Regions from separate parts of the Ruegeria sp. HKCCD6119 genome, predicted to be linked through region 1. Evidence: riboswitches for the same ligand, from Rfam matches in the RefSeq annotation. Region 1 holds a riboswitch; each other region holds the start of a gene.
The links. A riboswitch is a leader RNA that binds a small molecule or an ion and turns the genes downstream of it on or off. The one in region 1 is predicted to bind cobalamin.
Positions count from the first base shown of each region.

Region 2: it holds a riboswitch for cobalamin, as region 1 does, so the genes downstream of both, GS611_RS19800 (hypothetical protein) here and GS611_RS12670 (DUF1636 domain-containing protein) in region 1, are expected to answer to the same signal.
Region 3: it holds a riboswitch for cobalamin, as region 1 does, so the genes downstream of both, GS611_RS06910 (DUF1636 domain-containing protein) here and GS611_RS12670 (DUF1636 domain-containing protein) in region 1, are expected to answer to the same signal.
Region 4: it holds a riboswitch for cobalamin, as region 1 does, so the genes downstream of both, GS611_RS16635 (aromatic ring-hydroxylating dioxygenase subunit alpha) here and GS611_RS12670 (DUF1636 domain-containing protein) in region 1, are expected to answer to the same signal.

Region 1 covers NZ_WVQV01000004.1:234,140-242,094, forward strand. Annotated here, with positions in the region: partial or broken gene GS611_RS21165 (GH1 family beta-glucosidase) at 1-590, shown strand, start outside; gene GS611_RS21170 (ROK family protein) at 567-1,625, shown strand; gene GS611_RS12660 (carbohydrate kinase) at 1,657-2,583, shown strand; gene GS611_RS12665 (D-lyxose/D-mannose family sugar isomerase) at 2,600-3,265, shown strand; cobalamin riboswitch at 3,365-3,562, shown strand; gene GS611_RS12670 (DUF1636 domain-containing protein) at 3,660-4,016, shown strand; gene GS611_RS12675 (ABC transporter ATP-binding protein) at 4,013-4,786, shown strand; gene GS611_RS12680 (ABC transporter substrate-binding protein) at 4,803-5,753, shown strand; gene GS611_RS12685 (iron ABC transporter permease) at 5,755-6,765, shown strand; gene GS611_RS12690 (inositol monophosphatase family protein) at 6,789-7,568, opposite strand; gene GS611_RS12695 (FAD-dependent oxidoreductase) at 7,835-7,955, opposite strand, start outside.
Region 2 covers NZ_WVQV01000015.1:46,686-54,640, reverse strand. Annotated here, with positions in the region: gene GS611_RS19830 (hypothetical protein) at 1-405, opposite strand, end outside; gene GS611_RS19825 (hypothetical protein) at 492-836, opposite strand; gene recR (recombination mediator RecR) at 991-1,584, opposite strand; gene GS611_RS19815 (YbaB/EbfC family nucleoid-associated protein) at 1,646-1,999, opposite strand; gene GS611_RS19810 (DNA polymerase III subunit gamma/tau) at 2,400-4,196, opposite strand; gene GS611_RS19805 (dual specificity protein phosphatase family protein) at 4,335-4,847, shown strand; gene GS611_RS19800 (hypothetical protein) at 4,839-5,246, opposite strand; cobalamin riboswitch at 5,337-5,558, opposite strand; gene GS611_RS19795 (hypothetical protein) at 5,716-6,549, shown strand; gene rsgA (ribosome small subunit-dependent GTPase A) at 6,589-7,665, opposite strand; RNA gene ffs (signal recognition particle sRNA small type) at 7,773-7,871, opposite strand; gene GS611_RS19780 (bifunctional 2',3'-cyclic-nucleotide 2'-phosphodiesterase/3'-nucleotidase) at 7,911-7,955, opposite strand, start outside.
Region 3 covers NZ_WVQV01000001.1:1,381,694-1,389,648, forward strand. Annotated here, with positions in the region: gene GS611_RS06900 (hypothetical protein) at 1-40, opposite strand, end outside; gene GS611_RS06905 (SLC13 family permease) at 230-2,086, shown strand; cobalamin riboswitch at 2,313-2,520, shown strand; gene GS611_RS06910 (DUF1636 domain-containing protein) at 2,612-2,983, shown strand; gene cobW (cobalamin biosynthesis protein CobW) at 2,985-4,040, shown strand; gene cobN (cobaltochelatase subunit CobN) at 4,044-7,337, shown strand; gene GS611_RS06925 (cobalamin biosynthesis protein CobG) at 7,334-7,955, shown strand, end outside.
Region 4 covers NZ_WVQV01000008.1:149,508-157,462, reverse strand. Annotated here, with positions in the region: gene GS611_RS16645 (hypothetical protein) at 1-245, shown strand, start outside; gene GS611_RS16640 (hybrid-cluster NAD(P)-dependent oxidoreductase) at 262-1,344, opposite strand; gene GS611_RS16635 (aromatic ring-hydroxylating dioxygenase subunit alpha) at 1,350-2,603, opposite strand; cobalamin riboswitch at 2,685-2,889, opposite strand; partial or broken gene GS611_RS16630 (IS5/IS1182 family transposase) at 2,963-3,115, shown strand; gene GS611_RS16625 (hypothetical protein) at 3,417-3,641, shown strand; gene GS611_RS16620 (DUF3833 family protein) at 3,671-4,213, opposite strand; gene GS611_RS16615 (DUF3833 domain-containing protein) at 4,210-4,827, opposite strand; gene GS611_RS16610 (MFS transporter) at 4,824-6,047, opposite strand; gene GS611_RS16605 (hypothetical protein) at 6,047-6,592, opposite strand; gene GS611_RS16600 (NAD(P)/FAD-dependent oxidoreductase) at 6,546-7,877, opposite strand.

The DNA of each region.
Region 1 (7,955 bases):
CGGCAGATCGCTACGATGCGATCTACAACCGGTTCTTCCTTGGCGGTGTTTTCAACAAGGAATATCCCCAAATAGCCCTGGAGGGGTTGGAGTCGCACTTGCCCAAGGGCTGGCAGAACGACTTTGAAACCATCGGCACACAAGTCGATTGGTGCGGGTTGAACTACTATACCCGAAAGTTGATAGCCCCGGCGGACACCGCTTGGCCCAGCCTGCAAGAGGTTACCGGACCGTTACCCAAAACGCAGATGGGATGGGAAATCGATCCCTCTGCCCTAACCCGCTTTCTTGTCAGAGCAAGGAAAGACTATACGGGCGCCCTGCCAATCTATATCACCGAAAACGGTATGGCGAGTGAGGAGCGCGTGCAGGACGATGATCGTATCGATTATCTCGACAAGCACCTTGCGGCCGTACTGGACGCTTTGGCACAAGGTGTTCCGGTGGATGGCTATTTTGTCTGGTCGCTGCTGGACAATTATGAATGGGCCTTCGGGTACGAGAAGAGGTTTGGACTGGTGGACGTGGATTTCGAAACACTTGCGAGAACGCCCAAAGCGTCTTTCATGGCGCTGAAATCCGCCCTGTCCGGGGGTCAGAGTGTCTCTCAGCCGTTAGCGCAACCATTCGGTGCCGTGCATGAGCATTGGAACCTGGTTGCGGATATCGGCGGTACGAACACACGTCTGGGCGTTGTTACGAACGGAGAATTGGCAGATCTTCGGAAACACCCGACGGGGACATTGGAAGATCTGCTCGAGGCGTTCCATGACCTCAGGGACGAGATCGGAACCAACCCACAGGCCGTCGTAGCAGCCGGAGCCGGGCCGGTCAGGGACGGAACGATTCAGTTGACCAACGCGAACCTGGATCTTTCGGAAACCGAGCTGACGAAAGCAACAGGAGCAGAGCGCACTTTTGTCATAAATGATTTCACCGCTGCGGCGTGGTCAGTGGCCGAGGTGACCCGGTCGGATGTTGCGGTCTTGCAGGGTCAGGCGACGCCGCCCGCTGGCACACGGCTGGTTGTAGGGCCCGGAACCGGGCTTGGTGTTGGTGCTTTGCTTTTTTCCGAAGGCAGGTATCACACGGTCTCCGGCGAAGGCGGGCACGTCGGCCTGTACCCGCGCCATCGCGACGAAGTTGATATCTTTGAGGCGGCACGTCGCATCGCACCGGGCTGTTTCTTTGGCGACAGCCTGGCGCTTGAAGCAGAAATGTTCCTGAGCGGAACCGGCCTGCCGATCCTGTATCAGGCGGTTGAATTGGCAGCCGGTCAGGCGCGGACTCAGGCGCGCTCTGCAAAGGACATTCTGAACGATGCCCGCAACGGCACCGATCTGGTCGCCGAAAAAGCAGCGCAGATTTTTACCACCCATCTGGGTGCTTTGATGGGTGATCTGGCGGTCACCTTGATGCCAGAGGGAGGCGTTTTCCTCGTCGGCGGCGTTGCCGAGAAAAACCGCTGGCTATTCAGCGACAACTTCAAGGATGCGTTCAACGGCGGCGGCCGCTTCAGCGACTTGCGCCGCTCCCTGAACCTTTACGTGTCTGAACAGGCAGAGTTCGGGATCATCGGCGCAAACAACTTCTGCAAGAACGCGCTGAGACAGCAACCAGACTGACCGAATTCTCTGTACCAAGAAGGACCAAGACATGATCCTGTGCTGTGGTGAAGCGCTGATAGATATGATTTCAGAACCGACCGCGTCGGGCGCAATTGGTTTTGTACCACATACTGGTGGTGCAGTTCTGAACACTGCCGTCGCGATGGGACGTCTGGGTGTTCCGGTTGGGATGCTGACAGGTTTGTCATCGGACATGTTCGGCCAGCAACTGATCGATGCGCTGAAAGCGAGCCATGTGGACACGACACATGTCATCATCTCGGACCGCCCTACCACGCTTGCCTTTGTGCAGCTCTCGGATGGACACGCGTCTTACAGCTTTGTTGATGAAAACACCGCAGGCCGGATGTTGCTGCCCGAGGACATGCCCGATCAGCTTCCCGCTGTCTCTGCCCTGTATCTCGGCGGAATCAGCCTTGCGTGTGAACCTTGCGCAGATGCATATGCCGCCCTTCTGCACCGCCACGGTTCCGACCGTGCGGTGATGCTGGACCCGAATATTCGCCCGGATTTCATCAAGGATCAAACCCGGTTTCGGACGCGTTTGAACCGCATGATCTCGCGTGCGGATATCGTAAAGGTTTCAGACGAGGACCTGGATTGGATTATTCCGGGCGCTGAATCCGAAGCCGCGAAAGCGTCTGTGCTGTTGCAGGCGGGTCCTTCCATTGTCATCGTCACGCGTGGCAGCGACGGGGCGCACGGTTACCTGGCGGATGGTTCCGAAGTCTCGGTTCCCGTGAAGCCCGTTGAAGTGGTCGATACGATCGGCGCAGGTGACACGTTCAACGCCGGCGTTCTGACCGAGCTCAGCCGCGCAGGGCATCTGACCAAGTCAGGTCTGCGCGGATTGACGGTTGAAAGCCTGCAAGCAGCCATGGAACTGGGCGCTGACGTGGCGGCCGTGACCGTTTCCCGAGCCGGGGCAGAACCCCCCTGGGCGCACGAACTTTGATCTGTGGGACGGCATGATGAAACGATCCGAAATCAACCGTATCAGGACCCGGGCACAGGCGTTCATTCAGTCCTTCGGTGCCGTGTTGCCACCCTTTGCGGATTGGTCGCCCGAGAAAATGCGCAGCCCTCTGGCCGAAACGATCCGCAGCCGCGGGCTGGGATGGGACATTACCGATTACGCCCAGGGCCGTTTTGATGAACTTGGACTGTTTCTATTCACTTTGCGCAATGGTGAGGCGAAGGATCTGAAATCCGGGCGCGGGATGCTCTATGCGGAAAAACTGTTGATCTCGAGAGAAAATCAGCTTTCTCCGATGCACCGGCATATCATCAAGGCAGAAGACATCATCAACCGGGGCGGCGGCGATCTCGTTCTGGAAATCCATGCGTCGGATCCAAACGGTGGCGTCGACCGCGACAACCCGGTGACGGTCCCAAGCGATGCCTGCCCTGTAACCTTGCAACCCGAAGAGCACTTGCGGCTGAAGCCGGGGCAAAGCGTAACTCTGATGCCCGGCATCTGGCACGCTTTCTGGGCCGAGCGCGGTGATTGCCTTATTGGCGAGGTATCGACCGTGAATGACGACCGAACGGACAATGTGTTTGAAAAGCCAATCCCACGGTTTTCAAAGGTTGAGGAAGATACCGAACCGGATTTTCTTCTTGTATCAGACTATTGACACCGTTCGGTCCGGGCTGGCGCAGCAGGATCGCTGGCTCAACCGTTGCAATTCCGTCCACCACCCTTTCGCCTGCCGCTTGACAAGTCAGGCGTAGCCGGACTAGCTGAGCGGGATGGTTCCGTAAGAGATGAAAATGGGAACACGGTGCGGCGCTGGAATGTGCCAAGTCCGTGACTGCCCCCGCAACTGTAAGCGGTGAGCGACGCCACTTCACCACTGACCCAAAAGGGTTGGGAAGGTCGGCCAAGCAACGACCCGCAAGTCAGGAGACCTGCCATCACACTATGAACCAACCCGAGGCGGGGCGTCTCGGAAGGAGGCTTGATGGCGCGTTTGCGTAATATCCGGGTATGTGCCCTCTGTCTGCATCTGGCAAACGACGGAGAAGGCAATGACCTGCTATTCTGATCACTACGTTCTGATCTGTTCAACATGTCAGGGGACGATGTCTGCCGAAGCCGCACAAGACGCGCTGGATGCCCGGTTGCCTGACGGTTTTGAAACCCGAATGGTGGCCTGCATGGCAGGTTGTGAACGGGCCATGACCGTCGGATTTCAGGCCCCGGGCAAAGCGCAGTACCTGTTTGGCGATATCACGACATCCCGCGATCTGTCTGCCTTGGTCGAATTTGCGATCCAGTTCGGCGACAGCGACGACGGCTGGACCAGTGCCTCGGACCGCCCCCCTGCCCTTTTCGCAAAGACCTTATCGCGAATTCCCGCTTTACCTTTCGGGGGGTCATCATGAGTTTTCTGATTGCAGAGAATTTGGAATACTACGCGCTCAATGGCGACATCCTGTTGCAGGATGTGTCCTTTCGTCTGGAAGAAGGATCAATTCTGGCAATCGCCGGGCCGAACGGCGCCGGCAAAACCACTCTGCTGAAACTGCTGTGCGGGATTGAACGGATTGCGTTGGGCGATGTTTGGATAGAAGGACAAAGCCTTCGGACCCTGTCCGCCCGCCAACGTGCCCGCTCCATTGCTGTGGTCGGGCAGCAGGAAATGCCCGACGGGCGGATGCGCCTGCAAGACTACGTTGCGCTGGGGCAAATCCCGATTCAGGGCGAACATTCGGTGACTCAGCACAGGGCTGATCTTGAACGGGTGCTGACGACGACCGAGCTGTTGCATTTTGCCAACAAAACGATGGGTCAACTGTCCGGCGGAGAACGTCAGCGCGCGCACATCGCGCGCGCGCTGGCCCAGAACCCGTCCTTGCTGTTTCTGGACGAGCCAACCAACCATCTGGACCCCGATGCCAAGGGGCACATGCTGTCTCTGGTCGCTGATCTGGGGGTAACGGTCGTCATGATCGTCCATGATCTGGTCATGATCCCGGAATTCGCCACCCATGTGGCGTTGATGAAAGCCACGCGCCTGACGGGGTTCGGGCCTGTTGGCGAAGTTCTGACCCCAGACCGGGTAAGTGAGACATTCGGCGTGGATTATCTGTGCTTTCAGCACGAAGGCCGCATGATCCCCGCACTGGACATCCGAAAACGGAAACTGTCATAATAACAGGAGCTTACATATGATGCAGAAACTCTGGCCGGTGGTTGTCTTCGCTGGCTTGGCAGGTGGCGTGGCAGCGGAAGCCGTCACCGTGGACAATTGCGGCGAACCGCTGGTTTTTGACTCGGCGCCGGAACGTCTGGTCGTGCATGATATGAACATGGCGGATATGGCCTTTGCACTCGGCCTTCAGGACGAGATCGTGGGACTTACCGGGATTTCGGGCTGGTACAAAACCAGCCCTGACTTTGATGCTCAGCGCGGCGACATCCCAGAGCTTGCCCCCAAATACCCGACGATTGAAAACCTTGTGGCCGTCGAACCTGATCTGTTTTTTGCCGGTTGGTACTATGGCATGAAACCCGGCGGAGATGTCACGCCCGACACGCTGGAACCCTTTGGTATCAAGACCATGATCCTGACCGAAAGCTGCGTGCATCTGGACGAGGATCGCCCCGAAGCCAGCATGAACCTGTTGTTTGATGACGTTCTGCGCCTGGGCAAGGTCATGCAGGTCGAAGACAAGGCCGAGGCGCTGGTTGCCGGCTGGAAGGACAAGTTGTCCGCCATTCAAGCAAAAACAGCCGATCTGGAAAAGCCGCGGGTATTCCTGTTGGACGGACCGGCCGATGCTCCGTTTACCGCCGGCAAGTTCGCCATTCCCGATGCGATGATCGCAGCCGCTGGCGGTGAGAACGTAACTCATGATCTGGATACCAGCTGGGGCCGCACGTCGTGGGAAGCTGTGGCAGCGGCTAACCCGGAATTTCTGGTGCTGCTCGACTATCAGTCCGGCAACGGCGCAGAGGACACTTTCCAGTTCCTCAAGGATCACCCGGTGATGTCACAAACGGACGCGGTAAAGAACGAGCGCTGGATTGGCCTGCGTTACGAAGAGCTGACTCCCGGCCCGGCAAATATCGAGGCGATCGAGAAGATGGCACAGGCGATGCACCCGGAGACCAACTGATATGGTCCAATTGGGCCGTTTGATAGTGCTGGGGGCGGTTGTTCTGACCGCCCTTTTGCTGTTGTCGATCGTCTATGGGACCACCCCAATCCCCGTGCGCGAAGTCTTTTCGGCCATCGGCCTCGGAACCGGTATGGTGGAAGGAGACATGTCGCCCTTGCACCGGATCGTCTTCGACCTTCGCCTGCCCCGCGCCCTGTTTGCCGCCGTGATTGGTGCGGGTCTGGGCGTCGTTGGTGTCGTTCTGCAAACAACGACGCGAAACGATCTGGCAGATCCGTTTCTGTTCGGTCTGTCCTCGGGTGCTGCTGCCGGCGCCGTTCTGGTGATCACCGTCACAGGGGATGTTCTGGGAATCTGGACGTTGCCGCTGGCAGCATTTTGCGGTGGCCTGATCGCGTCCGGCATTGTTCTGGCGCTGGTTCAGGGCTTGCGTACGAGCGCACCCGAAAAACTGATCCTGGCTGGTCTGGCGGTGTCCTTTCTGTTTTCCGCAATCACCAACTACCTTATTTTCTCTGGCGACAATCGCGCGGCTCATTCGGTGATATTCTGGATGCTTGGCGGCCTGGGACTGGCAAGATGGGAAACATTCCCGCTTGTCCTGATCGGACTGGGCCTGATCCTGAGCTATTCACTTTATCGCAGTCGGTGGCTTGACGCGCTGCTGACCGGGGATTTCACAGCCTCGTCACTGGGTATTCCCGTTCAAGGTCTGCGGTTCAGCATGTTTTTCGTTGCCGCTTTGGCGACGGCCAGTTTCGTTTCAGTTGCCGGTGTCATCGGCTTTGTCGGGCTGATGGTGCCTCATATTGCACGCGGCATCGCCGGTACTCTGCACCGAAACCTGCTGATCGTCTCGGCGATCGTGGGCGCGATTCTGCTGACATTGTCCGATATCTTGTCACGCCTTCTTCTGGCCCCGCAGGAGTTGCCCGTCGGAATCGTCACAACGTCAATAGGATCACTTTTTGTCTTTTTGTATTTGTTCAAATCTGATCGCGGAAGCTAGTTTTCCAAGGTTGCGCAACACTTTCATTTCTCAGCATTGATGAGGTCAAGCAGTTCAGCATGCAGTTCAGGGGTTGCGGCGGAAACGACCGCGCCATCTGAATCGAGGGTCAACGCATGCCCCTGCCAATCGGTCATCACTCCGCCAGCAGCCGTGATCAGAGGTGAAAGCGCCAGATAGTCATAAGGTTGCAGATCGTAATCCACCACAGCATCGACATGGCCCGAAGCAAGCAAGGCATGGGGGTAACAATCATAGGCAAATCGGCGCGTCTGCCCTGCATTCATCAACCGGTTGAACAGGTCAGGATGGTCGCAAAAAATCTTGTCGCCTTCATTCACATACAAAACCGAATGATCCAGACGCGTGGTGTGCGACACCTCTATCGGCCGCCCGTTCAGGCTGGCCCCGTTACCAACCACACCCAAATAGGTCTCATGCAAGGCCGGCATTCCGACCAGCCCCAACCGAGGGCGCCCATCCACAAGGTGCGCCAAAAGGAACCCGAACAAAGGATGGCCGGACAGAAACGAACGGGTTCCGTCAATCGGGTCAATCACCCACATATGACGCCCGTCGCCTGCTTCTTGCCCGTGCTCTTCGCCAAAGATGCCGTGTCCGGGAAAATGCTGTTTCAGGTAGGTACGTACTTCTGCCTCAACTGCCTTGTCGGCCTGCGTCACCGGGCTTTCATCCTGTTTGAATTCAATGCCCAAAGACCCCCGAAAAAAATGCATCGCGGATTCCGAGGCAATATCAGCAATCTTCATCGCATGCTCAGTCAACGCATCTGGGGTTACCATTTCCGGTCCTTTCGGCTGAAGTCATCCAATCTCCGACGGATGAAAGGTTGTTTACCCTGAAAGCTGAATGAGAAGTCTTGCAGTTCAGTTTTCAGATGGGCATGAGGTGTGACAATACTGAAACTTTATCAATGGCTTATGGATCGAAACCCGTCAGATTCGACGAACTTTCGCACATTCGGGGCGGATTTGCCCTGTTTGCATGCTTTCCCCGTGTGTTCCGATCGCTGTGCGTGTGTCTGTTGATCAGCTCTTGCACCCTCGGGTCAGGTCTTCACCCGGCTCATCTGCGGGTCGTAAAGCGGTTGCAGCGTCACTTCGCAAGGAACCCTCTGAGTGGCGACATCCAATTCATATGTCCCTGATGTGACGTATTGTGCGTCGACA
Region 2 (7,955 bases), on a different contig from region 1:
TGCCGGATTGTAGACGGTCATCGTTTTGTTCTGAGCGATGGCGTTCACAAAGCTCCGGTCAGTGAAAAACACGGTTGCGCCCGGCACGTCGCGTTCGTTGAACCCGATGGCCGTCGCATCATAGCTTTTGCCGTCCAGATCAAAGCGGATCGGATAACTCTCACCCTGTTTAATGTCGCCCCATGCCTTGTTGTACACGGCGAAATACCCACGATTGCCCAAGGCATCATAGCCCAGCCGCACCACCGAGAGATCCTGATACACCGTCTGGATCAGGCACCCGTTGCCAAGCGCGGGGTCCATCATGATGTTCCAGCCGTCGACAAAGCCCTTGTCGATGAGGTCTTGGGCTAGGGCGGAGGTGGCTGTCAAAGCGGCGAAGGCGAGGGCGAGAAGGCGGGTCATAGCATATCCACAAATCAGACAATCTATTCATGTCATTGTAAATTGTTGTAGAAGTTAGACAATCCATTTATTTCCCGCGGGCCGTGTCAGGTCTCCTCGCCGTTGGAACAGATCTCAAGTCTCAGGTTAACAATTGCCTGGTTTGGAACGTCTTCTGAATTCAGCGATCCTCCGACAGCTAACCATTCGGAGAATTCAGGGTTAATGCAATCAACGTATAGAACGCCGAAAAAATCGCCGTACTTACCTTCACCGCGAACATAGACGTGCCTGTGTGTTTGTTCATCATACCTTTTGTCTTCTGGAATTGCGCTCCACCATTGTTTGTATGGCGGCGGTAAATCGTGCGTGTCTTCGAATAAGTAGAGAGTTTCAGCGGCCAAGGGCGAGGCGAAAGCACCAACAATTGCAAAATACGCTAAGTGTTTCATCGTGTTTGATAATCCGTAGAATTAACAGAAAGAAACTCATCCAATAACTGTACAGCTGTCAAGCCAGTTACCGCGATACTTGAGCGTGCATCGTGCGTTGCGCTGGCGCCGCCTAGCGCAAAGGCCTCGCGAAAAAAGAACCGGTAAGTTAGAGCTACAGTTCCTTCCGCGCCCTGAGCGCGGCCGTGATCGTCCCGTCGTCCAGATAATCCAGTTCGCCGCCAATCGGCACACCCTGCGCCAGCGAAGTCAGGCGGACCTGCCCCTCAAGCTGATCGGCGATGTAGTGGGCGGTGGTCTGGCCATCGACGGTGGCGTTCAGCGCCAAGATGACTTCGGAAATTCCTTCGGCCACAACCCGGTCCTTGAGGCGGGGAATGCGCAGCTCGTCGGGGCCGACACCGTCCAGCGCCGACAGCGTGCCGCCCAGAACGTGATAGCGCCCTTTGAACACTCCGGCACGCTCCATCGCCCAGAGGTCGGCGACGTCTTCGACCACGCACAGCTCGCCGGTCGCTCGGGCCTCGCTATTGCAGATGTCACAGATATCGGTGGTGCCCACATTGCCGCAATTCAGGCATTCGCGGGCGGTCACGGCGACTTGCTGCATGGCATCAGACAGGGGCGTCAGCAGCAGGGCGCGTTTTCGGATCAGGTGCAGAACCGCGCGGCGGGCCGAGCGCGGGCCCAGGCCGGGCAGTTTGGCCATCAGGTCGATCAGGTTGTCGATGTCGCTGTTCGAACTCATGGCCAATCCTGCATTGCGCCGGAGGGAGCCTCCGGCGGGAGTATTTGGGAAAAGATGAAGCTCAGAACGGCAGCTTGATGTCTTTGGGCAGGCCCATGCTTTCGGTCAGCTTGGTCATTTCAGCCTGCGAACGTTCGGTTGCCTTGGTCTGCGCATCCTTGATGGCGGCCAGGATCAGGTCTTCGACCACTTCCTTGTCATCGCCGTTGAAGATGGAAGGGTCGATATCCAGACCTTTGAGTTCACCCTTGGCCGTCGCCGTTGCCTTGACCAGGCCTGCACCGGATTCGCCGACAACCATCATGTTGTTCAGCTCTTCCTGCATTTCGGTCATCTTGGTTTGCAGGTCCTGCGCGGATTTCATCATCTTGGCCATGTCGCCCAGACCGCCAAGCCCGCCGAGTCCTTTCAGCATAGTATTCTCCTGTGTCTCCGTTTGCGCTCTAGATACGGGCAGCAGCGACATGGCACAAGGGTTCTCCCGCCGGTCGGAGGCTCATCCGTTCCGGTCGGCACGTTGATCAGCGCAGGCGTCAGCAGGAACGTGCTAACCATCTGCGACACCATATTTGCCAGCAGGCCCGACAAGCGCAGATCGTCCTTGGCGCGCATATGGTCTGCTGCCGAGACTGATTGCACGGAACACAGGAAATCTGGGCGGGGTTCGAATGGCTACGCAGCATTCGGATCAGAATGGTCACGGGCCGCCTTCCGCTGGCCGGTGTCGCAACAAACGATCTGAGACATGCGGGCGGATGTGTTCGATCGAAACCTCGGTCAGCTTCGTTTGAAACGGGGGGTGACGGGCGGCGGGGTCAGTCTTCCTCGAACGGGTCCCACTCGTCTTCCACCTCGGGAAGCGCTTCGGTCTCGACCTTGGCGGCGCGTTGCTCCGGCGTTTCGATCCTAGTGATTTTCGCCTTTGGGAATTGCGCCAATACCGCCTGCACCAACGGGTGTTGTTCGGCTTCGGATTTCAGTGCGAGCTCGGCCGCATCCCTGACTTCTGCAATCGTGGGGGCTTCTCCGTCCGAGACGATCGAGACAGCCCACCGATTTCCTGTCCAGCGTTGCAAGGCAGTGCCCAGTCGTGGCGCCAGATCCGCCGGTGCCTGGGTGGCGGGTGTGAATTCGATTCGTCCGGGTTGATAGGAGACGAGGCGCACGCCGTTTTCCACCTCGACCAGCAACTTTACGTCGCGATTGGTCCGGATCAGTTCCACCACGTGGTCGAAGGTCGGGTAATGGGCAAGGGCCGTCTGGGCATCCTGCGCCAGGGCTGCAACAGGTGCGCCACCGGAACCGCGAGGGGACGGCGCGTAGGCAGGTGGATGGGTCGCGCCAGCCGGCGCCGGACCGGCGCCCGGTCGGGATATCGAAACGCCGCCATTGGGCCCGCCCGGCGGCGGTGGCGGGGTATCTTGCAACCGTTTGATCAGCTCTTCGGGGCTGGGCAAATCCGCCACATGGGTCAGGCGAATAACGGCCATTTCAGCGGCCATCATGGCGTTGGGCGCAGCCGAGACTTCCTCGAGCGCCTTCAGCAGCATTTGCCACATCCGGGTCAGAACCCGCATCGGCAGAGCCTCGGCCATGTGTTGGCCCCGGGTCCGTTCGTCCGGAGAAACCGTCGGATCCTGCGCCGCGTCAGGCGTGATCTTCACGACGGACACCCAATGCGTGATCTCGGCCAGATCGCGCAGCACCGCCAGCGGGTCTGCGCCTTCGGCGTATTGGCCGCTCAACTCGGTAAGTGCTCCGGCGGCATCGCCGCGCAGGATCATATCCATAAGGTCCAGAACCCGGCCACGGTCTGCCAGTCCAAGCATTGCACGGACCTGATCGGCGGTCGTCTCGCCAGCCCCATGCGAAATCGCCTGATCCAGCAACGAGGTCGCATCCCGGGCCGATCCTTCCGCTGCTCGGGTGATCAGCGCCAGCGCGTCTTCGGCGATCTGGGCGTTTTCCGCTTCGGCGATCTTGCGCAGCAGGCCAATCATGTCTTCGGGTTCGATCCGGCGCAGGTCGAAACGCTGGCAGCGGGACAGCACAGTGACAGGGACTTTGCGGATTTCAGTGGTTGCGAAGATGAACTTCACATGCGCGGGCGGTTCTTCCAACGTCTTGAGCAGCGCGTTGAACGCACTGGTCGAGAGCATATGAACCTCGTCGATGATATAAATCTTGTAACGCGCGCTGGCGGCGCGATAGCGGACACTGTCAATGATCTCGCGGATGTCGTTGACGCCCGTACGGCTGGCGGCGTCCATCTCCATCACGTCTACATGGCGGCCTTCCATGATGGCGACACAATGTTCACACTGACCGCAGGGTTCGGTCGTGGGGCCACCGGTTCCGTCGGGTCCGATGCAGTTCATGCCCTTGGCGATGATCCTTGCTGTCGTGGTTTTGCCGGTGCCGCGAATGCCGGTCATGATGAAGGCCTGCGCGATCCGGTCGGCCGCGAACGCGTTTTTCAGGGTGCGCACCATGGCATCCTGACCCACCAGATCGGCAAAGGTTTCCGGGCGATATTTGCGGGCGAGAACCTGATAGGCGGGGCTGGAGCTGTCTGTCATGTCTTCTCGTTGGGATTCGGTGCTTGGGCACAGCGTAGTGGCCACCGTTGCCCGCGTCCACAGCGTGGCGCGATGATTTTTGATTTAGAAACGAGTCGCTTTCGCACTAAACTGCATCAGCGGATTTAATGGCTCATTTTTGTATAGAGTTCTTTGGGGAGGACAGGATTCATGTCGCAGTTGGTGATCTACGCCCTGCAAGTCGGTGGCGGAACGCTGGCGCTGACCTCGATGCCCGGACGCGGCGGAGATTACTCCAGCGATCTGGATATGATCGCAGCCTGGCAGCCGGGGCTTGTTGTTTCGATGACGACGGATGTCGAAATGCTTCAGGACGGGGCGCAGGAATTTGGAAGCGATATTCAAAGCCGCGCCAGCCGATGGGTTCACCTGCCGATCGAAGATTTCGGAGCGCCGACAAAAGCGATTGATGACGCGTGGCCGTCCGTCAGCGCCGCGGCCCGGCACGCGCTGTCCGGCGGAGGTCGCGTATTGGTACACTGCCGCGGGGGCTGTGGCAGGTCAGGTATGATTGTCCTGCGGCTGATGGTCGAATGCGGCGAAGGCGCGGACACGGCGCTGCAACGATTGCGGGCGGTGCGCCCTTGCGCCGTCGAAACGGATGCGCAACTGGCCTGGGCCTCTCGGCGTGCCCAGGCACAGGTCAGTCTGGACTCAGATTGAAATCTGCGCGGGCGCGCAAGCAGGTTTTCGAGGCCGGATCGTGGAAACTTCGATCATCGCGCAGGGTGGGGTTTTCACGACGCCGGATGGCATCGCGCTGAACGTGTTTCCGAAGATCAGGTCGGCATAGCCGTTCAGCGGCTCAATCGCGGTTTCGGGCTGCGTCCCGCAAAAGACACGAATGCGGTCTGATTGCGCGCGGAAAATTGCATGACATCCTTCGCTGCAATGTGACAGCTCGCTGCTGCCCTCAATCTCGAAATCGTCACTTGTGGCCGAGGTCGCCTGGGCCATGGCTTCGGATATCGAGCGCGCCAGCCGCGCCAAAGCGGGACAGGTTTTGCCCGTCCGCTGACATACTGTTGCACTGAATTCATGTGTCTTTGTCTTCCAGATCATCCTGCGCCCTCCGCGCTTGGTGGACAGGATATTTGGGACAGGTGGGACAGCGTGATGCCGTCAGGACCTGCCCGGACACCCCGCCCGAGTTTCGGTTTCGTTTCCGATGGCAGGTCTCCTGACTTGCGGGTCATCGCTTTGCCGACCTTCCCAGCCTTTGGGCCAGTGGTGTTTCGGCATCGCTTACCGCTTACAGTTGCGGGGGCAGTCGCGGATTTGGTTGTTGCCTGCATGACCAGACAATACCGCACCGTGTTCCCTTTTCATCCCGACCCCTTGTGGAGGCCGGAAACCATCACACAACCGCTAGCGTTTGAGCACGCATCGAGTCAAGCCGATCTTTTGACCGGACGCTTGGTCATGCTGGATACGGTGTTGGTTCATGCATAGTGTCGAGGGCGTTGAGGTTCGGAAACCGGATTTACCAAGCGCAAAGCCAGAGATCATGTTGGACACAGAGCAAACGGTAATGACCGAAGAATTTCGCTTTCCGTCCGGGCAGAAAACACTGTCTGCCCGGTTGTACAGCCCGCTGTCTTCGCCCGAAATCGTCGTCGTGCTGAACAGTGCAACGGGTGTGCCGCGCGATTATTACCGTCATTTCGCACGATGGCTTGCTGCCGAGCGGGGTATGGCCTGCCTGACCTATGACTATCGCGATTACGGGCATTCCTTGACCGGCCGCCTGAAAGATTCGCGTGCGACCATGGCGGATTGGGCCTTGATCGACATGCCCGCGGCACGGGCAGAAATGCGCAGACGGTTTCCCGATTCGCAGCATTGGACCATCGGCCATTCGATCGGCGCGATGTTGGGGCCTGTGCAGCCGGATATCGATCTGATTGATCGCATGATCTGTGTGTGTTCGGGGCTGGTAACCCTAAGCGACCATCCATGGCCCTATCGTGGTTTGGCAGGATTGTTCTGGTATGGTCATGCCCCGCTTTTGGCCCGAGCCCTTGGCTACCTTCCCGGAAAGGCGATCGGGTTCGGCTCGGATCTGCCGGCATCGGTCTATTGGCAGTGGCGCAAATGGTGTACGGCGCCTTTGAACTATGTGCCTGAAATCGGGCATGAGTTACCTGCCGCGCAGTGGAAGGATTCTGGAACGCCCGTGGATTTGTACACCTTCAAGGACGACCAGATGGTGCCGCCGGAAGCGGTTTGGCGGCTTGCGGATCTTTACGGCCCCGATGCCAACCGCCACCTGCTGAGCCCTGCCGATTTCGGGTTGCCCGAGGTTGGTCATATCGGAGCATTTGCCCGGCGCAATGCAGCGGTTTGGCCGCGACTGATCGCTTGATCAGACGCGGCGCAGGACGGGCCGGGCACCGTCCAACGATCACCGGTTGCGAAGTTTCTTTTCCTTCATGACGCCACGGACCATCTTGCCGAACGCTTTGTCCCGCGCCCGGGACTGCGCGACGGTTTCAGAATTGCGCTGATCTTCGCGCCGAAGCTTGCGCCACCGGTCCAATCGAGCCGGATCAAGCGTGCCGTGGCTTATTGCCTTTTGCACGGCACATCCGGGCTCGGAGCTGTGCTGGCAATCCGAAAAACGGCAGTCCCGGCTCAACTCGGCAAGGTCCGAGAAAACGTCGTCGATCCCGTCCCGAGCGTCCAGCAGGCGCAACGCGCGCATTCCGGGTGTATCGATCAACCAGCCACCGTTGCGCATCCGGTGCAATGCGCGTGCGGTCGTCGTGTGCCGGCCCCGCGCGTCATCCTCGCGAATGTCCGAGGTGGCGAGATCCTGATCGGTCATGGTATTGGCAAGTGTCGTCTTGCCAACGCCCGACGATCCAACCAGCGCTCCGGTCTGGCTTTTGGGGCACCAGGACAGAACCTTTTCAACCTCTGCCGGGTCCAGCGCGTTGATCGCCAGAACCGTCAGGAACGGATCCAGAGATTGCACCTGCCCCGAGAAACTGTCGGGGTCCGCCGATTTGTCGGCCTTCGTCAGAACAACGACCGGGTAACACCCGGCCTGATGCGCGAGCGCCAGATATCGTTCCAGCCGGGGCAGTTTGAAATCGGCATTGCACGAGCTGACGATGAACAGCACATCGACATTGGCTGCGATCAGTTGCGTCGCGGCGCCTGTACCCGCGGCGCGTCGGTGCAGCAGGCTGCGCCGGTCGAGCAAATGGCGCACGCGTTTGTCGTCATCGGCGAGAACCCAATCGCCAACAGCATAGCTGCCGGTCGTTTGATCGGGGGTCAGTAACGGGACTTCGCCGTCAGGGTTAAGCCCTATCAGGCGGTCCCGATGAACGGAAGTGATGCGAAAAGGCGTGCAGGAAGGATAAGCCGCGTGTTGCGCGGCAAAGTGAGAGGACCATCCCAGGTCCGAAAGTGCAAGAAACATTGGTTTGCCTGTCGTCAGAAACAGCACTCCCGACGGATGGCGATCGCTCATCCCCGGGTCATGTATTCAGGCAGTCAGTCGATACCGTGAGGTCAGAACCGTGCTGCCCGAAGGATCTTTGCTACAATCATAAAGCCCTCCTGCGGCCAAGGTTCGTAAAGTGAGAGGTTGGACATCGACCCAAGCGGGGCTCGTTGTGGCTGCTTCCTTCCGGACCTGACCAGGTTGGCGAGGCGCTCGCCCGCGCCAACCTCTCGACTTTGGATATAGGGAAGGCTTCGGCAAAAGACAACCCGTCAGAGCGTCAGCCGAATGCGTGCAAAACCGTTTTCGTCAGGTTC
Region 3 (7,955 bases), on a different contig from region 1:
CGGTACGAAACGTGCTGGTTTCTTCATGCAATTTGGTCAATCCTTCTTTCTGACGTGTTCGTCAAACGGGGTTCCCGAAAGCATTGCTCCCACAGCAACCATTGAGCAACATTATGTCTCAACATCGCCGAAAAACGAAACTTCATGACAAGTCGGGAGAGATGAACTAGGACTCTAACAAAGAAAAAGTTCTGGACGTATTGTGGAACATATTGCCTTCACCTTCGAGATGGGGGTCGTTTGCACCCTTCTGGCTTTCACCGTTTTTCTGTTCGTTTCCGAGATCATAAGGATCGACCTTTCCGCCATATTGGTTCTGGTTCTCATAGGCTTGCTCAGCTACGCGCCCGGGCTGGAAAATCTGGCGGATGTCACCCTTCTGTTCGACGGCTTCGCATCCAATGCCGTCATCTCGATCATTGCGGTCATGATCGTCGGGGCCGGTCTGGACAAGACGGGGATCATGAACAAGGTGGCTGCCGTCATACTCAAATACGGCGGCAAATCCGAAGGCAGGGTTGTACCAATCATTTCCGGCACCGTTGGCGTCATATCCTCGTTCATGCAGAATGTCGGCGCCGCTGCTCTGTTTCTGCCGGTTGTCAGCCGAATTTCCACACGGTCAGGCATACCGCTGTCGCGCCTGCTCATGCCAATGGGATTCTGCGCCATTTTGGGCGGCACAATGACAATGGTGGGGTCGTCTCCTCTTATCCTGCTGAACGATCTGATCCTGACGGCAAATGACAGTCTGCCGGCCTCTCAAAAAATGGAGCCCTTCGGCCTGTTCTCGGTCACGCCGATCGGTGCGGTTCTGATCCTGACGGGAATTGGTTACTTTCTGCTGTTGGGACGCTGGGTTTTGCCCGAGGCTGAAGGACCTGACAATACGGGTACCGGACAAGGGACACAGGAATACCTGCAAAGGGTCTATGGCCTCAAAGCTGATGTGTTCGAAGTCGTGGTGCCCGAGGACAGCCCCCTGGTCGGCGAGATTCTGGCCGACATCAACCACGAAAACCACCTGTACATCATTTCAACCTTCTATCGCGGCAAAACCTCGATGGTTCAGGTTTTGACAGCGGAAATTGCAGCGCCGTGTCGGCTGGCCATCGTCGGCCGCCGTTGGGAGGTCGAGAAGTTCGCCGAGAAATACGGGCTGACCGTTCTTCCGGACTTGGACATTTTCGTCGAAGAGTTCGCCCCAACCAATGCAGGCGTGGCCGAGGTGGTCATCACGCCTGACAGCAAGCTGATCGGCAAATGCCCCCGCGAGCTTTTGTTTCGCAAGACCTACGGGATGTCGCTGCTGGCCATTCACCGCGGCGAAGAGACGCTGAGCCATGTCGAGACCGAGGATCACGAATCCACTCAGATCGGGCTCGAAAAGTTTCAGGCGGGCGACATGCTTGTGGCCCATACCAGATGGGACAACCTGATGCGGATCAAACGAGATCCGGATTTCGTCGTTGTGACGACAGACTTTCCTCAGGACGAGCTGAGGCCGCAAAAAGTCGGCTGGGCCCTGGCATTCTTCGCCATTTCGCTGTCGTTGATCCTGTTCACGGACGTCCGGCTTTCACTCTGTCTTCTTACCGGCGCGGTGGGCATGATGCTGACCCGTGTGCTCAGCGTGGACGAGGCGTACCGCGCGGTCGGATGGAACACCGTATTCCTGCTCGCCTGCCTCATACCTTTGGGACAAGCCGTGCAGAACACAGGCACGGCCGCGTGGATCGCCCAGCAGATCATGATAATTCTGGACGGCTGGCCGCTCTGGTCGTTGCAAACCGGCATCGCCATTCTGGCGACGGCCTTTTCTTTGGTCATGTCCAACGTGGGGGCCACGGTCCTGCTGGTGCCTCTGGCAGTATCGATTGCGGTGGCGGCGGGTGGAAACCCGGCCGTCTTTGCCCTGACGGTCGCCATATCGACCTCGAACAGCTTCATCATCCCAACCCATCAGGTAAACGCGTTGATCATGGGTCCGGCCGGATACAAGGTGATGGATTTCGTCCGCTCCGGCGGAATAATGACGGCGCTGTTTCTGGTCGTCTCGCTGCTCATGATCAACGTCATCTATTAGCGCAAGAGGATCCGGGGTGTTCGGTGGTCTTTCCCATCATCTTGACACGTTCAGTCAAGGCACCCGTTCACCATAGTCTACGCCCCTTGCTAACATACTGTTCGTCGCCCGGCCCATCTCGGGCTGGAGCCCGGCACGCCATGCCGCCCATCGACGCCCACAGGTCGCTTTCCATGCCTCTGCATCATTGTTGCGCGCGACTCGCTTGACAAGCAGGCCAGCGGTGCCGCATGTCCCTTTCGTTGGTGTCGGTGACAGCCGATGAAAAGGGAATGCGTCAACGGTCTTGCCGCCAAACGCAGCCGCCCCCGCGACCGTGAACGGAGAGGATGCCCAATGCCACTGGCCCGAAAGCCGGGAAGGCGGGACATCCGACAGAGGCCCGCCTCTGGCATCCGCAAGCCGGGAGACCTGCCAACAACCGAAGTTGAAACCGGGCGGGGTGTTCCGGTGTCGGGTCCATGACCATTCGTGGCCCGCATGAAACCCCGTCCCCCGCGAAGAGGATTTGGGGGGATGAGAGACATGACCGATACCGCACCAGTCGAGTTGCTGGTCTGTACCACCTGCCGTCGCGGCCTGCCTGTGGAAGATGACACGCAACGCCCGGGCGCTTTGTTACACAAGGCTCTGGAACAGGCGGACCTGCCCGACGGTGTCACCCTGAAAGCCGTTGAATGCCTGTCAAACTGTGATCAAGGCTGTTCGATCGTGTTGCGCGGGCCGGGCCGCTGGACCTTCGTGTATGAAAACCTGAACGAAACAGATCATGTCGACGTCATCGTCGACGGCGCGACCAAGTATCTGGCCACCGAAGATGGTTTGGTGAAATGGCGCGAACGCCCCGAACATTTTCGCAAGAACTGTGCCTCGCGCATTCCCCCCATTGGAGCCTGACATGTCGAACCTCGAAAAACTCCCCGTCACAGTGATCACCGGCTTTCTGGGCTCGGGCAAGACCACTTTGGTGCGTCACCTGATGCAGAACCCACAGGGCAAGCGCCTTGCTGTCGTGGTCAACGAGTTCGGCGATGTAGGCGTCGATGGCGACATCCTGAAATCCTGCGCCATTCCTGATTGCCCGGCGGAAAACATCATGGAACTGGCCAATGGCTGCATCTGTTGCACCGTGGCAGATGATTTCATTCCCACCATCGAGGCCCTGATGGCGTTGGAGCCACGCCCGGATCACATCCTGATCGAAACCAGCGGTCTGGCCCTGCCGAAACCGCTGCTCAAGGCATTCGACTGGCCTGACATCCGCTCGAAGATCACCGTCGACGGCGTGATCGCCCTGGCCGATGCCGAGGCCGTGGCCGCAGGCCGCTTCGCGCCCAATGTCGAAGCAGTGGATGCGCAGCGCATGGCCGATGACTCGATCGACCACGAAACGCCCCTGTCCGAGGTGTTCGAGGATCAGATCTCCTGCGCTGACATCATCCTGCTGACCAAGCCCGACCTCGCCGGCCCAGAAGGCGTGGCCAAAGCGCGCGAGATCATCGCCGCCGAGGCGCCGCGCCCCCTGCCCGTCGTCGAAGTGGCCGAAGGTGCCGTGGACGTGCGCGTTGTGCTGGGTCTGGAAGCCGCCGCCGAGGATGACATGGACGCCCGACCCTCGCATCACGACGGCCATCACGATCACGAGCATGACGATTTCGAAAGCATCATCGTCGAGCTGCCCGAGCAGACCGATCCGGCCCAACTGGTCGCCAATATCGAACGCCTGGCCAATGAACTGAACATCCTGCGCGTCAAAGGGTATGCCGCCGTTCAGGGCAAACCCATGCGCCTGCTGGTCCAGGCAGTGGGTGCCCGCGTGCGTCACCAGTATGACCGCCCGTGGGAACCCGGTGAAGAACGCCGTTCGCGTCTGGTCGTCATCGCCGAGCATGACGATATCAAAGAGGCGGAAATCCGCGAAATCCTCGTGGGTGTGCGTGAGGCCGCCGAGTAAGCCATGCACGTCGTCTTTCGCGAAAGCCACGGGCTCGAGGAAACCGAGACCCCAACCGATCTGGGCCAGAGCCCGGCGGACCTGGTGGTGCTGTCCTTTTCGGACAGCGACCTAGGCGCTTTCGCGGCGGGCTGGCATCGTGGTGGCGGACCGGAAGGGCGAATGCCGACCCTGCGGCTGGCGAATTTGACGGCTCTGAAACACCCGCTGTCGGTCGATACCTATGTCGAACAGACGCTTCAAGGCGCCAAGGGCATTCTGATCCGTCTGATCGGCGGGATGCCCTACTGGGCTTATGGGTTGCAGCAGGTTCTGGCGCTGGCGCAGGCCAAGGGCATCGCACTGGCGGTGCTGCCCGCCGACGGGCGCGAGGACACGCGGCTGGATGACTATTCCACCCTGCCGGTCTCGACCCTGCGGCGTCTGGCGCATCTGTGCGATACCGGCGGCGAGGTCGCGGCACAGGCCGCGCTGGCGCAGATGGCTTTGGCGGCGGGGCTTTATGCCGGTCCGGTGATGGGCGCCAAGACCTTGCCCGAAAGTGGCGTGTGGTGTCCGGATCGCGGCGTAATCCCGGTGGAAACCGCATTCGAAGGCAAGACTAAACGAATCCTCGTCACCTTTTACCGCGCTTACCTGACCTCGGCAGACACCGCCCCGATCGCAGCCCTGATCCGCAGCCTGCGCGCCCGTGGATACGCGGCGGTGGGCCTGTTTGCCCCGTCTCTCAAGGCGCCTGTAGCCGCCGAATGGTTGCGGGAACAGGTTGTTGCGCTGAACCCATCTGCCATTGTCAACGCCACTTCGTTTTCGGGAAAAGGCGCGTCGGGAACGTCGCCTCTGGACGCTGCAGGCGTGCCGGTGTTTCAGGTCGCTCTCGCCACCTCGCGCCGCAAAGCCTGGGCCGAGGCGGAACGCGGTTTGTCCCCGGCCGATCTTGCCATGCATGTGGTACTGCCCGAGGTGGATGGACGGATCTCAGCAGGAGTTGCGTCTTTCAAGGAACCCGGAAAACGCGATCCGCATCTGGAATACGCGCGCTTTGCACACCGTCCCGAACCGGACCGGATCGAAGCGATCATCGACCGTGTATCGGGCTGGCTTGCACTGAACGACAAACCCAAGGCAGATCAGATTCCTGCGTTGGTCCTGTCCACCTATCCCGGCAAAGACTGGCAGATGGCCCATGCGGTTGGCCTCGACGCGCTGGCCTCGGCCCAGGCGATGCTGTCCGATCTTGACGAAGAAGGCTATGACATCGCGACTGGCGAGCCGATTGCCGACACTCTTCTGGACGCACGGATTTCGTGGTCGCTTGGGGATTATCAGGATGCGCTTGCGGAATTGCCCGAGACCCTGCGCGCTGATCTGCACACCGTTTGGGGCGCGCCCGAGGATGATCCGGCCTGTGCCGATGGGGCCTTCCATTTCACCGCGCTTCGGCGCGGCAAGGCGCTGGTCGCGCTGCAACCCGAACGCGGCACGCCCGAGCTGCGGGATGACGACTATCATGACCTCTTGCGCACCCCGCGCCACGGTTATGTCGCCTTCTATCTGTGGCTGCGCAAAGGGTTGGGTGCCGATGCGCTGATCCATATCGGCGCGCATGGAACGCTGGAATGGTTGCCCGGAAAATCGGTCGCCTTGTCTGCCGATTGTTGGCCCGAGGCGCTGATCGGCGATCTGCCTGTAATCTACCCGTTCATCGTGAACGACCCGGGCGAGGCCGCGCAAGCCAAGCGCCGGATCGGAGCCGTCACACTGGGCCACATCCCGCCCCCGATGAAGGAAAGTGGCACGCCGGATCGGATGGTGCGGCTTGAATCGCTGCTGGATGAGTTTTCGAACGCCGACGGGCTTGACCCCAAACGCCGCGACCGCTTGCAGGAAGATATCCGTGATGAGGCGCAGGCGATAGGGCTGGAAAGCGATCTCGGCCTCGATCAGGCAACCTGCACCGCCGAGGCCATCACCCGCATCGACCGCTTTGTCTGTGACATCAAGGAAAGCCAGTTTGGCGACGGGCTGCACATCTTTGGGCGCGTGCCCGAGGTGACGGGCAGTTTCGATCCGGCCCCTTCGGCCAACGCCGAACGCGACGCGCTGATCAAAGCGCTCGAAGGCAAGCGGATTGATGCCGGGCCTTCGGGGTCCCCCTATCGTGGCCGGTCAGATGTTCTGCCCACCGGGCGGAACCTTTACACCACCGATCCGCGGTCGGTTCCGACCCGTGCGGCCTATGCTCAGGGTGTGAAACTGGCCGAGGAACTGGTGCGGCGCCATCTTCAGGAAGAAGGCGATTACCCGAAGGGGCTGATCATCGATCTGTGGGGGTCAGCCACCATGCGCACGGCGGGCGAGGAATTCGCCATGGCCTTGCACCTGCTGGGCGTCAAACCCGTGTGGGACAAAGGGTCCGAGAGGGTTTCCGGCATCGAGGTTCTGCCGATCACCGACCTGAGCCGCCCGCGCCTAGACGTGACCCTGCGGGTCTCGGGCCTGTTCCGGGATGTTTTCCCGACGCTGTCCGCCTTGTTTGGCCAAGCGGTTCGCGCATTGGCCGCGCGCGATGAGGCAACGGACTGGAACCCCTATGCCGGGCAGGCGCCGGCAGCGCGGGTCTATGGACCTGCGCCCGGAAGTTACGGCGTCAATATGACCGAACTTTCCGAAGTGTATACCGACGAGGCCCGTGCGCAGGCCGGTGAAGCGTGGCTAGAGGCCAGCTCTTTTGCATTGGAAGGCGAACACATCTCGCAGGACAAGGACGGCATCACCCAACGCGTTGCAAATGCGGACAGCTTTGTCCACTTGCAGGACCTGACCGAAACCGATCTTCTTTTGGCCAACGATTATGCCACGCACGAGGCAGGCTTTGCCGCCGCCAAGAAGATCGCCGGCGGAACCGCGCAGCTGTACCATCTGGACAACACCAACCCCGAAAACCCGCGTGCCCGAACTTTGCGTGAAGAAATCAGCCGAGTCGTCCACGCCCGTGCCGCCAACCCCTGCTGGATCGCCGGAATGCAACGCCATGGTTTCCGGGGGGCGGCCGAAATCGCGGCAACGCTGGATCATATGGCTTCTTTCGCGCATCTGTCTGGCACGGTCGCACCGCATCTTTTTGACCTCTACCACGATGCCACTCTGGGCAACGAAGAGGTCGACGCGTTCCTGCAAGAGGCCAATCCCAAGGCGCGTCAGGCCATGCAGGACCGGTTTCGCGCGCTGCTTGAGGCCGGGCTTTGGAACACGCGCCGGAACTCTATCAGGGCTGATCTGGAGGGATTGAGATGAGTGCACCGATCGTTCAGGGCTGGTGCCCGGGCGCCCATCGTCCGATGATGTCCGGTGACGGTCTGGTCGTCAGGGTCAGGCCCCGGCTGGCGCGTCTGGACGCCGATCAGGCACTGGGACTGTGCGATCTGGCTGACCGCTTTGGCAACGGCTCGATCGATTTGACCAATCGCGCCAATCTGCAATTGCGGGGCGTGGAAGAGGAAGACCATCAGCCTCTGCTCAAAGAGCTTGCCGCGCTGAACCTGCTGGATGCGGAACCCGGTATCGAAATACGCCGCAATATTCTGGTTACACCGCTCTATCAGGCGGGCGATTTGACTGCTCGGCTGACCCATGAACTGATTGACCGGCTTGCGGAGCTGCCGGCCCTGCCGGCAAAGTTCGGTTTTGCAATCGACACGGGCCCCGAACGTCTGCTGGCGTCGGATTCGGCTGATATTCGTCTGGAAACCAGTGCAGGCGGCCTGATCCTGCGCGCCGATGGCTGCGAAACCGGGCGGAGCGTGACCGAGACCGACGCCATTGACCACGTGATCGCGCTGGCGATGTGGTTTGCCGAAACCTACACGCCCGAGACACGCCGCATGGCGCGTGTCATCGACGCCCTGCCGCAGG
Region 4 (7,955 bases), on a different contig from region 1:
TCCAACACGACCTCGGCGGAACAAATCTCGAATTCGGCCAGCATGGTATCAAGCGGGATGCGATGGAAGAGGTCCACGCCTCGCACATGTCGAAACCCAGAGCAGACGGGCAGCTGGTTCTGCGTGAAGATGGCAAAGTTCTGAAAGGGCCGGACGTCCGGCAACCCAATCCGGCCCGGATTCTGCAACGGGCAGAAAAAACGCGCCGAAAGCCGCAGCGGGTGTCAGCCACGCTGCGGCTTTGATCGGGATGCGAAGCGCCTAAACCTCGACTTCGACCTTGCCGATCGGGTTCGAGCAGCAGGCCAGAATGTACCCCGCGTCGATGTCGTCTTCCGAGATCCCTCCGTTGTGGACCATGTGGACCTCGCCAGCGGTTTTCTTGACCTTGCAGGTACCGCACACGCCGAAGGTACAGCCTGACGGAATGTTCAGGCCAACCGAGCGGGCGGCGGCAAGCACCGTGTCGGTCTCGGCAACCTTGGCCGTCACGCCCGAGGTCGCGAACAGGATTTCGGCGCTGCTGTCGTCGTCCAGAACAACGTCATCCAACTCGGGCTGATCCGCCTCGGTTTCCACCGGCGCGCCGAAGCTTTCCTGATAATAGTTGTCCATATCAAAACCAAGACCGGCCAGCGCGTCGCGCACCGCTTGCATGAAGGGCTCGGGACCGCAGCAATAGACTTCGCGCTCAAGGTAATCCGGCGCCATCAGGCCCAGCATCAATTGGTTGAACTGCCCCTGATATCCCGTCCATGGGCGGTAGCGGTCCGGCTCTTCCACCACGAACTTCAGGTCCAAACCATCCGTGCGGCTGGCCATCTGTTCCAAGCGCTGGCGGAAGATGATCTCGGATGGCCGCTTGGCGCAGTTGATGAAGACAACGTCCAGATCGCGGCCTTCGTCCCACATGCAGGTGGTCATTGACATCATCGGTGTGATGCCTGAGCCAGCCGAGATAAACAGGAACTTGCGCGCATCGCTCAGTGCGTTGGTGAACAGGCCCGCAGGCCCAATGGCCTTGAGCCGCATGCCGGGTTGAAGATTGTCCAGCATCCAGCGCGTGCCGATACTGTCGGGTTGCGCTTTGGCGGTGATGGTGATCGACCGCGGCCGCGATGGCGACGATGAGATCGTGTAGGTGCGATACACGACTCCCCCGGGCTGGCCGGGCGCCGGAATCTCGAGCGTCAGGAACTGACCGGGGTGATAGGCGAACTGCGCCCCAGAGGGGGCCCGGAACGAAAAGCTGGCGGTGTTCGGCATCTCGGGCACGACCGAAACACATTCCAGCATCTCTCCATCCTGCCAAACGGCTGATGAAAGCGTGTCCAGATCTTTCATCAGACTTACTCCGCCGCCATGTAGTCAGGGGTCAGGCGGGCCGACACTGTGCTGCAATACCAATCCACGAATTGCAGTACGCCGGATTCCTGAATGGCTGAATACGGGCCGGGCACATAGGCCGGGCTGTTGATGCCCTGCTGGTTGTCCTCGACCACCTGACGGTCTTCGTCATTCGTGGCGACCCAGACTTCGGTCAGGCGTTTCACGTCGTAGTCAACGCCTTCAACCGCATCCTTGTTGACCAGCCATCTGGTCGTGACCTCGGTCTCTGTCGGGCTGATCGGCGTAACACGGAAAACAATCGAGTGATCGGCAAGAAAGTGGTTCCACGTGGTCGGATAGTGGAACTTCAAAAGCGATCCCGCATCCGCAAAGGGCGACCGGCCCAACCAGCGGCGCACGGCGGATTTCCCGTCCATCGTATAGCTCTCGGCGCCTTCTTTCAGCGGCATCCGCGCCAGACGGAATTGGCCGTCCTCGTGCAGATAGAACTGCGATGGCATACCCGCTGACTGGCACCTGTCGAAATGGGCTTGCATATAGGCTGGGGTTTCACCGCCTTCGATCCCCGTCACGCCCGGATCATCAGGGAAGGTCCGGCACAGCGCAGGGTGGTTGCCGCCGCAGTGATAGCACTCGCGATTGTTTTCCCAGACCAGTTTCCAGTTGCCGTTCTCGATGATTGAGCTTTCGAATGCGACCTTGGCATTCGCAAGATCATGCGGCTCAAGATACGGGCGCGCGATATTGGCAAACGTGTCAAAATCCGGGGCGACATCCGCCAGACAGATATAGACCAACCCGGCAAGCTCGCGGCAATGAACCGTCTTCAAACCATGCTGTCTGGGATCAAACTCCGGCCCCATGTCGCGGGCCCACAGCAAAGAGCCGTCAAGCTCGTAGGTCCATTGGTGATACGGGCAAACCAGCTTCGGCGCGTTGCCTTTTGCTGCCTTGCATATGATCGAGCCGCGATGGCGGCAGGTGTTGTGAAACGCCCGGATCTGGTTGTCGGCGCCGCGCACGATGATCACGCGATAGGCACCCACGTTGTACGTTACATAGTCGCCGGCTTTCAGCAGTTCACAGGCCGGAATGGCAAAGAGCCATTCGCGATAGTGGATGGTTTCCAGGTCGGTCTGAAAGATCTCGGGGTCGGTGTAAAAGGCCCGTTCCAGAGCATAGCCCGGGATTCGACGCGCCAACAGGTTTTGGACATTGTTCACTTCTGGCTCTCCTGCCGCGCCCCGCGGCATTGCTTGGGCAGATGACAGGGAGGAACCGTCCGGAGGCGCGCGAGGACCACGTCCGAAACCCGTGCCCCCACCGCCACCCGCGGTTTGACATATCTGCAAGGCTGGTTTCCGGACTTGAAAGGGGCTTGCACCCGGTTGCGACACCTTCCCGGGATCCTCGTCCCAGTGGTTGATTGTCGAACCTGACCTTCCTTACCGTTGCGGGGGCAGCGCCGGAATTCCACCGGCTTCCCAATTCTCCGCGGTCTGAGAATCAAACAGCGGCACCTCACGATGGCAGCCTACTTTCTACCTGCTTGGGCGCTGAAATGCTTGCGACATTTCCGGTTTCAAAACAGACATGGAAATTTTCCGGCTGAGTGGACGGCGCCGGGATCACGGTCCTTGGCACAGGGGCATGGCAAGCCCGCCAGCACGGCGTTCTGCAGGGGCCAGTGGGCTTTGCGATGGATGCGGCCACGTCTGACATCCGCGCCGTCAAATTGTCCCCCAGCCGTGACAGCGAAAGCCCGGCTGCTCTGCTCAGAAACGAAACGCTGCACGTCGCCTGAGCATGGCTGGAAAAGAGAGAGTCAGGCCAAGTGAAGGAGGTTTGCAGCAAACCCTTTTGGGTGAAGTTGATCCGTTTGGGATAGTGCTGGCTTGCCATGAGGCAGGTGAAGAAGGCGAATATCCGTCATGCGAGAGTTGTCAGTCCATCCTGTCAACGGACGGTAGAAAACCTCATTTTGTCCATAAAAAATTGTCTTTTTCGGGAAAAACCATTACGTTTTCCGAAAATGGTGGAAAACACCGGAGGCAGTAAGAGAGCAGATGCCAAAACCGAAAACAGGTGTTTTGCGGACAACAGTTCCTTCGCGCCTCATGGGAAAACGGGATGGTCTGTTTTTCCTCTGGGGGCAGATAGAACGCGCGCGCTTGAAGGTCGAGGGCGGCGAACGCGCCGAGGGCGCAGCCTCGGACGGGCCAAGGGCAAACACGGCCGGTGAGGTCAAGGGATCAACGACAGCATTGGTGGACGAGTTTATTTTCTACTGACTTTTGTGATGAAACCGGGCCTGACGGCCCTATTTCTTCTCGAAGAACAGGATGACTTCACCCAGACGGACGCCATAGCGTGAGACATACGCGCGGTTCAGCAGACGGTCGTCATCCAGCAGCCACATCCAGTCGTCGAATTTGACACGCATGGTCCCGTCCTTGATCGGCAGGTCGATCTTGTATTTCCAGTTGAACGTATCCCCGCGTTCAATCCCGCTGGCGGTGCCCAGCACGCCAGGCGCCGTACCGGTCCACGTATCCTCTCCGGTTTTGGTCAATGTCCAGATGCGTTGTTCCGTCGCGCCATCGTCGTAGACGAAGTCTTCGACCAGGGTCAGGGTTTCGCCGTCCCATGTTCCGTCGATATCAACCGTGAATCTGCGGGGGATATTTCCCAGAACATCCTGAAACTGACCGTAGGCCACTGTTTTACCCTCAAAAAACTCTTCCAGGTTCAACTGCCGGTCCGACAGAAACGTTTTTGGTACCTTCGGTTTGCTGGAGCAGGCCGCCAGAAGTGTAAGGCTTGCGATGGCAATGCAGGCGATGAAAGAGCGAAAGGTGATCATTGCAACGGCTTCCCTTCCAAAGTCGCGTCATACCCGTTTGACCCACTTGGATGCATCGGTTTCGATCTGGGGCTTGGACGCATTGTGGCGATCAGTTCCGCGACCTTGACGCCAAACTTGCGCATCTCGGACCGATTCATGATGACGCCGGTTTCTGTCAGGTACATCCAATCGGTGACATCCAGTGTGTGTCCACCAGCGTCATCTGGCAGAATGATACGATAGGTCAGTTTCACCGTGGACCCCGAGATAATGCCCCGACCTTCGCCCACGATATCATCCGCCATTGCCGTGAATGTGTTGCCAGTTCCCAGCGTCAGGTACCATTTGCGGGTCATCTGTTTTCCGTTGGAATAGGTGAAGTACTCGGTCAGCGTGCCCGAGTTGCCTTGCCATTCGCCGGACATGCGCGCGACAAAGCTGTTCGACATTTTGCCGTTGGGGCCATAGATCAGGCCCTCGGACAAGATCTCTCCGTTCAGGTGCTTTTTCAGGGAAAAATCTGGCCCGGTGCCACTGTAATCGGACGGCGATTGCGCGCGAAAGCTCAGCAGCCTTGCACGGATGAAGACAGCGGTCAGAAGGACCAGAAGGATGATGGTGAAAGCGTTCATTTGCTTGTGACCTCGGTGGGCAGGGTCAACACCATCCCGAACGCTCCGACTTTCAGGATGCAGGGCAGCACCGCATAGGCAAGATTGAGTGTATCCAGCGCCTGTGCTGAATTGGTTTGACCGGGGGTGAAACCGCTGCGTTCCAGCAGCGGCAGAGTGAAAAAGGCAGCCAGGGCGAGGCCCAGTTTGCCAGCGAAGGACCAGATGCCAAACGCGGCTGATGCGTTCAGCCCGGCCCGGGTAAGCACGATCGAGAACATCGCAGGCAACACGACCATATCCGCGCCCAACGCCGCGCCCGAGGCGAGACAGATCATTGCAAAACCCGCAAGGTTTCCTGAACTCAGTGTGGCAGCGCCGATAAAGCCGGCGATCGAGAGCGGCATGGCGATAATCAGAGTCTGTTTCGGGCCAATTTTGTTACTGAGCTTTGCCCAGAGCGGAACGCTCGCGCCTGCGCTCAGGAAGAACAGGATCAACAAAGGACCCGCCTTGCCCGGCAGTTGCAGCCGGTCTTCCACAAAAAACAGAAACAGGGTGGAGGTTATGGCAACCGGGAGGCTGTTGACCAAAGCCAGCGCAAGAAGGCGCAAGCCACCGGCCTGACCCAGACCCGCAAAGGACAGGCCTGATCCGGTGATCGGTCTGCGTCGCCAGATCGGGATCGTCAGTATCAGGGTCACAACGGACAGAAGCCCCAGGAACGCGCCGAATGCGGGGTAGCCTTGGGAGTGTGCCCCGAAAGCAACCAACAGGGCCGGAGCGCTGGCTGCGATGACCACTCCGGTCAACTGCCCGCCTTCACGATAGGCGGCCAGTGTCATCAGCTCTTTCGGATCGGTTCGCTTCGCCAGAGTTGCGCTGCGACCATACAGAAGGATGGTTCCCAGGCTGTATGCCGAGAACAGCAAGATCAGGATCGCGACCAGTTCCGGCACGCTGGCACCCTGCGGCAGATTGAAAAGCAGGGGAAACCCGATCGCCAGCCCCAAAGCCGCCATCGCGGCAAATGCAAGCTGGCCGCCGGGCCATCGGTCGATTGCCCAACCGATCAGCGGATCCTGCACCAGATCCACCAAACGGATCACCAGCAGCACCGTACCAATGACCCCAAGGCCAATACCCAGGTTCACGGCTGCAAAGCGCGGCAAGTGGATATAAAGCGGGATACCCGCCGCAGCGAGCATCAGCGCATAGAGACTGACCCGGGGATAGAGCATCACCGCCCCTGTAGCCTGCGCGTGAAGGACGCGGACCTCGTGTTGTCTCCCAAGAATACAGACATGAAACTGCGCTTGATGCCCGGATGCGCCATGGTGCACGTCTTTTGCCCGTTCAACCAGAAACTGACCTTGTCGGGACCATCAGAAACCGCCAGATAGCTGTCCCCTTTTGCCACGGCTTTGAAACACCGGTTCAGTTGGTCGCGAACCGGTGCTGAACGGCCGATGCGGTCCATCTCGTCAAGCGTCGAATTGACCAACGCTTTCTTCTTGATGTTCTTGCGATAAGTCAGTTGCAGGGCGATATCTTCGCTCCAACTGAACGGCGCACCTTTGGGCGTATAGAGTTTGGCGTCATAGATCGGCAAACCCAGATACCGGAACGTCGCGGTTCCGCGCAGTTGGGCACCGTTCAGTTCTTCCGTGACCGGCGATGCGATCAGCCCATTGGGGATCAGCAAGGAAAGTGCAAGAAACGCTGTGCGCCATATCGCCTTATTCTGCGGCAACAGATAGGGCCGGGTCTTTCCCAAGAATGCCATTATCAGCTCCGATGGTTTGCGGGGCACCATTTATTCGAGCAACGACATGCATCGCGCTGGCTATCCCGTCTTCGTGAAATCCGTGCCGGTTGTAAGCACCGGCAAACCAGGTTCGGTTCTGTCCCTGCATCTCGCGGATTTGCCCTTGCGCCTTCAGCGCGGCCTTGTCGAAGACCGGATGGGCAAATTCGACTTTGTCATAGATCTTTTCCGCGGGAATTTCTGATGAAGCGTTCAGCGTTACAAACAGCGGGTCACTGTCCGGAATGTTCTGAAGCCGGTTCATCCAGTAGGTTACCCCCACGTCTCCGGCTTGCGATCGATAGGTCCAGCTTGACCAACAGGCGCGCCGCTTTGGCATCTGACCTGGGTCACAATGCAATATGGCCATATTGGGCTGGTAGCGGATTGCGCCCAATGCAGCGGCTTCCGCGGGGGTCGCGCCATCACCCAAAATGGCAAGCGACTGGTCCGAATGGGTGGCCAGGATGATTTCATCGAACTGATCCACGGCGCCCTGGCTGTGGATGGTGATGCCCATCTCGTCACGGGATATATTCTGAACGGGGCTGGCCAGACGTATTTCTGCCCCCCGCGCACGAAGGGCTGCGTCGATCCGGCGGACATACTCTATGCTGCCGCCTTTGACCGTGTACCATTGATGCTGGTTTGCGCGACCACTTGCCAGCAAAGCGTGATTGCGGAAAAACTGTACCAAAGAGCGTGCGGGGAACTGATCCACGAACTCGACCGGCGTGGACCAGATGGCACCGCACATCGGCATCAGATAATTGTGCCGGAACCAGTGACCCAGCCGCAGCTGGTCCACCAATTCGCCAATCGTGGTGTCATCGTCCTTGGCGGCTCCGGGGGCTTCTTTGCCAAACCGCAGAATATCAGCGATCATCTTATAGTAAGCCGGACGCGCCAGATTGCGCTTTTGAGCGGTCAGTGTGCGCAGATTGTTCAGCCCGTATTCAATGCGGCCATTGTCGATTGTCGCGCCAAAGCTCATCTCGCTTTCGATCACGGGCACGCCGAGCTCATCAAACAGCCGGGTCAGGTAGGGATATGTCGCATAGTTGAAGACGATAAAGCCCGTATCGACCGGTTGATCCCCGTTCTTTCCGGCCATCACCGTGCGGGCATGGCCACCAAGCCGAGGCTCGGCCTCATAGACTGTCACGTCGTTGTTTTTTGAAAGATAGTAAGCGGCGGAAAGACCCGAAATGCCTGCACCTACAATCGCGATTTTCTTCCGTACACCCCGGGGTTCGTCGAACATTCCAGCCTCTTTATGTGACAGTTTACAAGAAGATACGCAGGGTAGGCACAAGTGGATCAATCCGATTAGAAGTTTTTA